DNA from 4 places in the Kitasatospora sp. NPDC022785 genome. Region 1 is predicted to be linked to each of the others. Evidence: riboswitches for the same ligand, from Rfam matches in the RefSeq annotation. Region 1 holds a riboswitch; each other region holds the start of a gene.
The links. A riboswitch is a leader RNA that binds a small molecule or an ion and turns the genes downstream of it on or off. The one in region 1 is predicted to bind cyclic di-AMP.
Positions count from the first base shown of each region.

Region 1 (2,193 bases):
CCTGGAACCGCTTCTCGTCGACGGCCGGGAAGCGCAGGGTGTGCACGGCGGCGCCGTCGGGGGCGAGGGCGAGGATGCCGCGGACCTCCACGTTGCCCGCCGAGGCGAGGGTGACGGTGCGGTCGGCGGCGAAGGTGAGCGTGCCCGACGGCTCGACCAGCAGCGAGGCGACGGTGGCGTCGGTGTCGAGCAGCACCTTGTCGGTGATCCGGACGGCGCTCTGCGGGCCGGGTGTCCTGCCGCCCCAGCCGGTCGGGTCGGACCAGCGGCGGCCGCCCTGGTCGACGGTGGGCGCCGCGGCGGGCTGCCCGGGTGCGGCGGGGGTGCCGTCCTGGGTGCCGGCGGGAGGCGGCGCCCCGTGGTCCATCCCGGCCGCGTCCGGGTCCGTCCCCGCCGTGCCCGGGCCCGTCCCGTCCGGGTGCGTCCCCGCCGCGTCCGGGCCGCCCGGCGAGCGGCGCAGGATCTCCTCGCCGCTGACCGCCGCGAACACCGTGCCGACGGCGAGCCAGCGCAGCATCGTCCGGCGGCGTACGGCAGTTCGGGGATCAGCGGGCGGGATGTCCGGTCTGCGACGTTTTGCCCCGCGGTACACCCGGCGACGCTCTTCCGCCGGCCGACCGGCGTCCGGCTCCTCGTCCATGGCCATCGTTGCGTAGCCCTCCCCCCAGACGGCTGCGTCAGTCCTGACCCTCTGAAGCATAGGCAGTTGCGTTGACCCCGACGGGCGTTGCGCGAAAACGGTCATTTCTGATCATGGTGGACAGCCATACGGCACGTGTTCCGCAAACCGTGACGAGCGTCACACATGTTTGCGGTTTGAACTTAAGTCTGCTTAACGTGCTCCCCGTTCGTGGCCACACGGACCCAGCTCATCCGCAACGCCGAGTCCTGCCGTCGGGTGCGCTGGCAGCGCAGAAACGCACCACGGCAGGAGCGGGGGAACCACAGGTAAGTCGCCCCGGACCGGTCCGCGTACCGGTTCAGGGCTAGGGGTGAAGCCGCGTCCACAGCGCGGCCGGGCAACTCCAGCCCGAATCCGACAGCTCACCTCGCAGGCGTGGGAGAGGACCGCATCTTCATGCTGCCCACCAACGGCACCCGCCTGTCCGGCCGTACCCGTCGCGCGATCGCCACCCTCGGCGTCGTCGGCATCGGCCTCACCGTCCCCTGCCTGACCACCGGCACCGCCTCCGCCGCCTCCGTCGCCACCTGGGACAAGGTCGCCCAGTGCGAGAGCACCGGCAACTGGAGCATCAACACCGGCAACGGCTTCTACGGCGGCCTCCAGTTCACCAACAGCACCTGGGCCGCGTTCGGTGGCACCGCGTACGCGGCCCGCGCCGACCTCGCCACCAAGGACCAGCAGATCGCGATCGCCGAGAAGGTGCTCGCCGTCCAGGGCCCCGGCGCTTGGCCCGTCTGCTCCGTCCAGGCCGGTCTGACCAAGGGCGGCACCCCCGCCGCCGTCGACACCACCACCGCCGCCAAGCCCGCCGCGCAGACCCCGGCCCCGGCCGCCAAGCCGGCCACCCAGGCGCAGCCCCAGGCCGCCGCCAAGCCGGCCGCGCCGAAGGCCGACCAGGCCCCGGCCTCCACCGACTCCGCCAAGCCGCAGGGCGGCCACGACTGGTCGCAGAAGTGGCAGGACAAGGCCGCCTCCAACGACTACACCGTGGTCGCCGGCGACTGGCTCGCCTCGATCGCCGACAAGAACCACGTCCAGGGCGGCTGGGAGCGGCTGTACGAGCTCAACCGCTCCACCCTGACCGACGGCCCGCACGTCATCTACCCGGGCCAGCACCTGACCTTCGGTGACCGCGCCAAGGACCAGGCCTCGGACGAGTCCGGCAAGAACTTCGACTGGTTCAACCGTTCCGCCGGCAACTCCGGCCAGGCCGCCGCGGGCACCGCCGCCGCCAAGCCGGCCGCGCAGGCCCCGGCCGCCCAGGCCGACACCCAGGCGCCCGCGCAGGCCGCCACCGGCAGCATGGCCGCCGCGGTCGCCTTCGCCGAGTCGAAGGTCGGCCAGGCGTACGTCTACGGCGGCACCGGCAACGGCGGCTGGGACTGCTCCGGCCTGACCCAGGCCGCGCTGCGCGCCGCGGGCATCTCCGTGCCGCGCGTCGCCGCCGACCAGGCCGCCGCCTCCACCCACGTCTCGCTGGACGCCCTCAAGCCGGGCGACCTGCTGTT
Region 1 is NZ_JBVHHB010000046.1:16,657-18,849, forward strand. Features, by position in the region: gene ACZ3YO_RS38735 (hypothetical protein) at 1-517, opposite strand, end outside; cyclic di-AMP (ydaO/yuaA leader) riboswitch at 909-1,073, shown strand; gene ACZ3YO_RS38740 (transglycosylase family protein) at 1,058-2,193, shown strand, end outside.

Region 2 (2,193 bases), on a different contig from region 1:
GTTCGGCGGCAGGTTCTCGACGAAGGCGTCCAGCAGCACGATCCCGGCGACCCGCTCGGGCGCGTCCCCGGCGGCCTTGACCACGGTGGCGCCGGTGTACGAGTTGCCGGCGAGGACGGCGCGCTCGATGCCGAGGTGGTCGAGCAGGGCGAGGACGTCGGTGGCGATCGCGGCCGGCGAGTAGTCCCCCCAGGCGATCGAAGACTCGCCGAAGCCGCGCAGGTCCATCGTGATCACCCGGTGGCCGGCGGCGACCAGCAGCGGGCGCAGGTGGCGGTAGGCGGCCCGGCTGTCGAGCATCCCGGGGAGCAGGACGACGGGGGCGCCGTCGCCCTGCTCGGTGTCGTCGTAGGCGAGCCGGCCGCCGGGAACGTCGAGGTACTGGGTGGTGGGGGCGGTGGTGCCGGACATGGGGGCCTCCTCGGTCCGCCGGGACTGTCATCGGCTGGTGTGCCGATAGCCATAAAGCTAAGGCTAATAGCCTTAGCCGTCAAGTGGCCGACGGGGCTTTGCCCGAGGGGCGGGCGGCCGCGGGGCGTCAGACCCCCTCCACCTTGAACGGGTCGTGCTCGGCCAGCAGCTTCTCCAGCCGGGCCTGGTCCACCCGGGTGACGATCTCGTTGGTCTCCTGCTTGTCGCGGATCACCTTGGCCAGGGTGAACGAGGAGGTGACGGTGTAGAGCAGGCCGATCCCGAGGAAGGCCCGGGTCCAGCCGCCCACCGGGAGGTAGGCGATCCCGACCGCGAGGGTGGTGCCGGAGAGTGCGAAGGAGAGCACGGCCTGGACGTAGTACGCGGCCGTGGTGCGTGACTGCATCGGTGCGTTCATGGCGCCAGGATGGCCGCGTCCGACCGGGCCGCACATGAGTAGAAGTACTCAGATGGGGGGTCGTTCGTTGACGTCCAATCACGTTCGGTAGTGTCAGTTGTCGTCAAACCCCCCAAAACACCCATCAGGTCACGTAGTGTCCGGACCGTGTCCTGCTGCCCCGAACGGATGGCTTGGAATCAGGGGCTCCTAGGATTAACGTTTGATAACGCAGCGCGGTCCGCAACGCCGTACCCAGACGGCACCGTGCGCCGTCGCCTAATCCCACCGACCGGCCTCCGGGCAGGTCAGGGAGCCGGGGAACCACGTTCCTTGGGGTGAATCGGCCGGGCCCAGGCCCAGCCGTAGGAGACCTTCCTGCTCCGAACCCGTCAGCTAACCCGGTAGGCGCGAAGGAAGGAAAGGAGCGCGCCTCCGTGGCGTCGACGCACTCTCCGGCACACCTGCCCGGCTCCCCCGCCGGCACCCAGCTGCTCGACCACCCGTGGCCGCCCGCCCACCCCGGCGAGTACGGCGGGCCCTCCGACGAGGCCGCCCCGCAGACCGCCGAGGCCAACCGGCACCGGATGCCGCGTCAGACCCGCGGGACCGCGCCACTGCTCGGCGTCACCGCCGTCGCCGCCACCCTGGGCGCCACCGGCTTCGCCTCCGCGACCCCGGCCGCCGCGCCCGCCGTCGAGGCCCCCGACGAGACCCCGGTCACCCTCGCCGCCGACCCCGGCCTCGCGCTCGCCGCCCGGATCCAGCAGCAGGCCGACAGCCAGCGCACCGCCGCCGAGGAGACCGCCCGGCTCGAGGCCGCCAAGGAGGCCGAGGCCAAGCGTGCCGCGCAGCAGCAGGAGGCCAAGCGGGCCGCCGAGGAGGCCGAGAAGGCCAAGCTCGCCGCCATCAACCTGCCGGTGCGCGACTACAACCTCTCCGCCCACTACGGCCAGAGCGCCTCGTACTGGGCCCACCTGCACACCGGCCTGGACTTCGCCGCGGACACCGGCACCCCCGTCTACGCGGTCGGCCAGGGCACCATCACCTCGGCCGGCTGGGCCGGCTCCTACGGCTACCGGATCGTCGAGACGCTGCCCGACGGCACCGAGATCTGGTACTGCCACCTCTCCTCGATCATCAAGGGCTCCGGCAAGGTCGTCCCCGGCCAGCAGCTCGGCAAGGTCGGCGCCACCGGAAACGTCACCGGCCCGCACCTGCACCTGGAGGTGCGCCCCGGCGGCGGCGCCCCGGTCGACCCGGAGACCTGGTTCGAGCAGCGCGGCATCACCCCCTGAGGCATCGCATCCCCTGAGGCACCGCACCGCCTGAGACGCCGCACCGTCTGAGACGCCGCACCGTCTGACGCACCGCGAGGAAAGGGC
Region 2 is NZ_JBVHHB010000034.1:70,084-72,276, forward strand. Features, by position in the region: gene ACZ3YO_RS35785 (alpha/beta fold hydrolase) at 1-411, opposite strand, end outside; gene ACZ3YO_RS35790 (YiaA/YiaB family inner membrane protein) at 539-829, opposite strand; cyclic di-AMP (ydaO/yuaA leader) riboswitch at 1,075-1,233, shown strand; gene ACZ3YO_RS35795 (M23 family metallopeptidase) at 1,246-2,106, shown strand.
Region 2: linked by a shared signal. The riboswitch ahead of ACZ3YO_RS35795 (M23 family metallopeptidase) and the one ahead of ACZ3YO_RS38740 (transglycosylase family protein) in region 1 are both predicted to bind cyclic di-AMP.

Region 3 (2,193 bases), on a different contig from region 1:
CCGAGGAAGGGGCCGACCGCGGCCGACACCCCGCCCAGGCCCGACCAGAGGCCGACCGCCGTCGAGCGGTCGTCCGGGTGGTAGACGGCCTGAAGCATCGCCAGCGAGCCGGGCGTGAGCAGTGCCCCGCCGATGCCCTGGACCGCGCGGGCGGCGATCAGCACCTCGATGGTGGGTGCGGCGGCGCAGGCCGCCGAGGCGACGGCGAACCAGATGACGCCGAGCAGGAAGACCCGGCGCCGGCCGTAGCGGTCCCCGAGCGCGCCGCCGAGCAGGATCAGCCCGGCCAGGGTGAGCAGATAGGCGTTCAGAGTCCACTGCAGCGCGGCGAGCGGGGCCCCGAGATCGGTGCCGATCCGGGGCAGGGCGACGTTCACGACCGTGCCGTCGAGCATCGCCATGCTGGAGCCGAGCACCGTCGCCAGTAGTACCCAGCGGCCCTGCGCGGTGCCCAGGCGCAGAGTGCCGGCCTCGGAGTTGGTCACGGCCCGATCGTCCGCCCCGGGGGGCCGACGTGACAAGGGTCACCGGGGGTGTGTCGGTGAATGGCTTTCCGTAGGTGATCGCATGCGGACGGACACCGAAATCGGCGGAGCGTCGTGGATCAGTGGCTCGCGGTGAATCGATTGTGCACGTACTGTGCAGCCGATCATTCGGAGTGTCACCGTCATTCCGGCTTTTGTTGCCCGTTCAAGAGATCGACATTGCTTCACCCGATCGGATGGGCTTTAGTTCAGCGACCGCCCGGCGTTGGCCCGGGTGGCCACCGGGTGGAACGCCTAGTCCTGCCGCTGCCTGGTGGTACGAACTGAACTCTGTACGGCAGGAGCGGGGGACCCAAAGGTAAGTCGCCGGACCGGAATTCACGGTCCGGCTTGGGGTGAAGCCGCGCATGCGGCCGGGCAACTCCAGCCCGAACCCGACAGCTCACCTCGCAGGCGTCGGAGAGGAAATTCCCCATGCCCGCACAGGCTCGTCGTATCGCCCTGCCCCGCGCCGCCCGCATCGGTATCGCCACCGCCGTCACCGGCGCCGCGTTCGCCCTTCCGCTGGTGACCACCATCAGCGCCCAGGCCCACACCGCCCCGGCCGCGAAGCCCGCGCAGACCAGCACCTGGACCGGCGCCACCAGCGTCGACGCCGCCCCGGCCGCCGCCGCTCCGGCCGCCGCTCCGGCCGCCGCCGAGGCCGCCAAGCCGGCCGCCGCCCCGGTCGAGGAGAGCTACAAGGTCGTCGGCGGGGACACCCTGTCGAAGATCGCCAACGCCAAGCACGTCGACGGTGGCTGGCAGGCGCTGTACGACCACAACCGCTCGGTCGTCGGCTCCAACCCGAACCTGATCTTCCCGGGCCAGAAGCTCGCGCTCGCCGCCAAGGCCGTCGCCGCTCCGGCCGCCGCCGAGGCCGCCAAGCCGGCCGCCCCCGCCAAGCCCGCCTCGCAGGACTCGGCGAAGCCGGCCACCCACGCCGCCGCCCCGAAGCCGGTCCAGGCCGCCAAGCCCGCGCAGGCCCCGGCCGTCAAGCCGGCGCCCGCCGCCGCCAAGCCGGCCGCCCCGGCCACCACCCCGGCCCCGGCCGCGGTGGCCAGCACCTCCGGCTACGTCGCCCCCGTCGCCAACCCGAAGCTCGGCACCGCCTACGGCGTGGCCGGCTCGATGTGGGCCTCCGGCCACCACACCGGTGCCGACTTCGTCGCCTCCACCGGCACCCCGCTGCGCGCCATCGCGGCCGGCACCGTGGTGAAGGCCGGCAACGGCGGCGCCTACGGCAACGAGGTCGAGATCAAGCTCGCCGACGGCAAGTACGCCCAGTACGCGCACCTGTCCTCGATCGGCGTGAAGATCGGTCAGACCGTCACCGCCGGCCAGCAGATCGGTCTCTCCGGTGCGACCGGCAACGTGACCGGCCCGCACCTGCACTTCGAGATCCGCACCGGCTCGGAGTACGGCTCGGACATCGACCCGATCGCCTACCTGCGGGCGCACGGCGTCTCCATCTGACCTTCGGGCAGAGACCACCGCAGGGTGCGGGGCGTACGACCTCCCGGGATGGTCATGTCGGGTGACCGCTCGACCGGGTGATCGCCGCACCACCGGCGGAACAACGGGCGCGGGACACGCCCAGGCCGGCCCGGCTCGCGAAGCTACTTCGCGGGCCGGGCCGGCCGTTGTCGTTTTCCGGGGAGCTTCCTGG
Region 3 is NZ_JBVHHB010000011.1:204,722-206,914, reverse strand. Features, by position in the region: gene ACZ3YO_RS20085 (MFS transporter) at 1-485, opposite strand, end outside; cyclic di-AMP (ydaO/yuaA leader) riboswitch at 797-956, shown strand; gene ACZ3YO_RS20080 (M23 family metallopeptidase) at 960-2,000, shown strand.
Region 3: linked by a shared signal. The riboswitch ahead of ACZ3YO_RS20080 (M23 family metallopeptidase) and the one ahead of ACZ3YO_RS38740 (transglycosylase family protein) in region 1 are both predicted to bind cyclic di-AMP.

Region 4 (2,193 bases), on a different contig from region 1:
CCCGCCTGCGCATAGGCCCAGCCGGTGAGGCCGGAGCAGTCGAAGGAGCTCGGGCCGGTGGCGCCGTAGACGTACGGCGAACCGAGCTTGCTCTCGGCGGCGGCGATCGCGGCGGCGGCGCGCGAGCCGTTGGCGGCCGGCGCGGCGGGCTTGGCGGCGGCCGGCGCCGAGGACGACGCACCGAGGTCGGTGCGGCTGTTGTCGCGGGAGGCGCGGTCGGCGTCGGCCTTGGCCTTCGCCTCGGCCTTGGCGGCGTCCGCCTTGGCCTTCGCCTCGGCGGCGGCCTTCTCCTCGGCCGCGCGCAGCGCCTGGCGCTCCTGCTCGGTCAGCGTGTTGAGCAGGTCCTGGGCCTTGGCCAGCTTGCCCTGGACCTCCTCCTTGGAGGCCTTCAGCTGCTGGGTGGTGGTCTCCAGCTCGCCGAGCTTGGCCTGGGCCTCGTTGCGGTCCTGGTCGAGCTTGCGCTGCTGCTCCTGGAGGTCCTTCAGCGCACCGGACTGGGTGCTGCTGGCCTGGGTCAGCGCACCGGCCTGGTTCAGGAAGTTGTCCGGGCTGGACGAGAGCATCAGCTGGACGGTCGACGATATGCCGCCGTTGCGGTACTGCTCGCCGGCGATCTCGGCGAGGCCGCCCTGGGCCTCGGTCACCGAGGCCTGCTGACGGGCCACCTGGTCCTGGAGCTCGCCGACCTGCTTCTGCAGCTCCTGCTGCTTGGCCTGGGCACCGTTGTACTTCTCGGTCGCCTGCTCGGCCTGCTCGTTGAGCTGGTCGACCTGCTCCTTGACCTGGTCCTTGGTCGGCGTCGGGTCGGCGTGGGCGCCGGACTGCGCGGAGAGGGCGACGGCAGCGGCGGCGACACCGGTCAGGATCGAGACCCGGGCGCGGCCGGCAGGCTTGGGACGACGATGGGACGCCACGAAGGCGGACTCCTTCTTCCAACGCCCGCCTACCGGGTGAGCTGACGGGTTCGGGCCGGAAGCGTGCCCTACGACGCCTCACCGGCCGTTCCAGCGGCCGACCTGGCGCCGATTCACCCCGGAGGAACATTGGTTCCCCGGCTCCGCTCCACAGCGCCCCCGACTGCTGGGCTCCCCGTCGGACCGGTCTGCGACCCGTCCCGCTGCTTCACGAACTCGGCGGTAAACCCCCGCCGCCACCCAGGCTGGGTGATCGACTGTGCGGTGGTTCGAGGCACGACCCTAGTAACAGAACCGTGATCCGTTCAAATCCTTGTCAGAAAAAAGACGGAAGAATACCCAAGTTCATTTGTGAATATGACCGGGTGTGACGGGCGCCGTACGCGGAGCTGATCATTTCTCACATACGGCCGGGAACACCGACGCCACCCCCGCTCGGAGGTGGCGCGGATCACAGGGCCGGATCCCGGCCCCTGGGCGTGTCGGTCCGTCAGACCCGGCGGATGGTGTTGATCTTCATCGCGTCGGCCTTCATCACCTTCACCACATCGCCGGTGTGCGGCGCGTGCACCACCATGCCGTTGCCGATGTACATCGCGACGTGGCTGCGGTCGTCGCGGTAGATGATCAGGTCGCCCGGCTGGGCCTCGGCGAGCGAGGGCACCCGGGTGCCGACGTTGCCCTGTGCCTGCGAGGTGCGCGGCAGCGAGACGCCGGCCTTCCCGTACGCCCAGACCATCAGGCCGGAGCAGTCGAAGGTGCTCGGGCCGGTGGCGCCCCAGATGTACGGCGAGCCCTGCTTGCTCATCGCGTTGGAGACGGCCGCCCCGGCGAGACCGGAGGCCTGCGGCAGGCTGCCGAGGTCGGCACGCTCGCTACCGCGCGAGGCCCGGTCGTCCTGCTGCTGGGCGGCCTTCAGCGCGGCCCGGTCCGCCGCACTCAGCGAGTTCAGCAGGTCCTGGGCCTCCTTCAGCTTCTTGTTGACCTCGGCCTTGGACTGGTTCAGGTCCTTGGTCGTGGTGTCCAGCGAGGCGAGGATCGCGGCGGCCTCGGTCTTCTGCTGGTCCAGCCGGCGCTGCTGGTCCTGGAGGCCCTTGAGCGCGTCGGCCTGGCTGGAGCTGGCCTGCTGCACGCTGGAGGCCTTGTCCAGGTAGCCGGACGGGTCGGAGGAGAGCATCAGCTGCACGGACGGGTCGATGCCACCGGTGCGGTACTGCTCGCCGGCCACCGCGGCCAGCCCGCCCTGAAGCTGGGTCATCTGGTCCTGGCCGCGTGCCAC
Region 4 is NZ_JBVHHB010000001.1:272,518-274,710, reverse strand. Features, by position in the region: gene ACZ3YO_RS01175 (C40 family peptidase) at 1-914, opposite strand, end outside; cyclic di-AMP (ydaO/yuaA leader) riboswitch at 925-1,080, opposite strand; gene ACZ3YO_RS01170 (C40 family peptidase) at 1,405-2,193, opposite strand, start outside.
Region 4: linked by a shared signal. The riboswitch ahead of ACZ3YO_RS01175 (C40 family peptidase) and the one ahead of ACZ3YO_RS38740 (transglycosylase family protein) in region 1 are both predicted to bind cyclic di-AMP.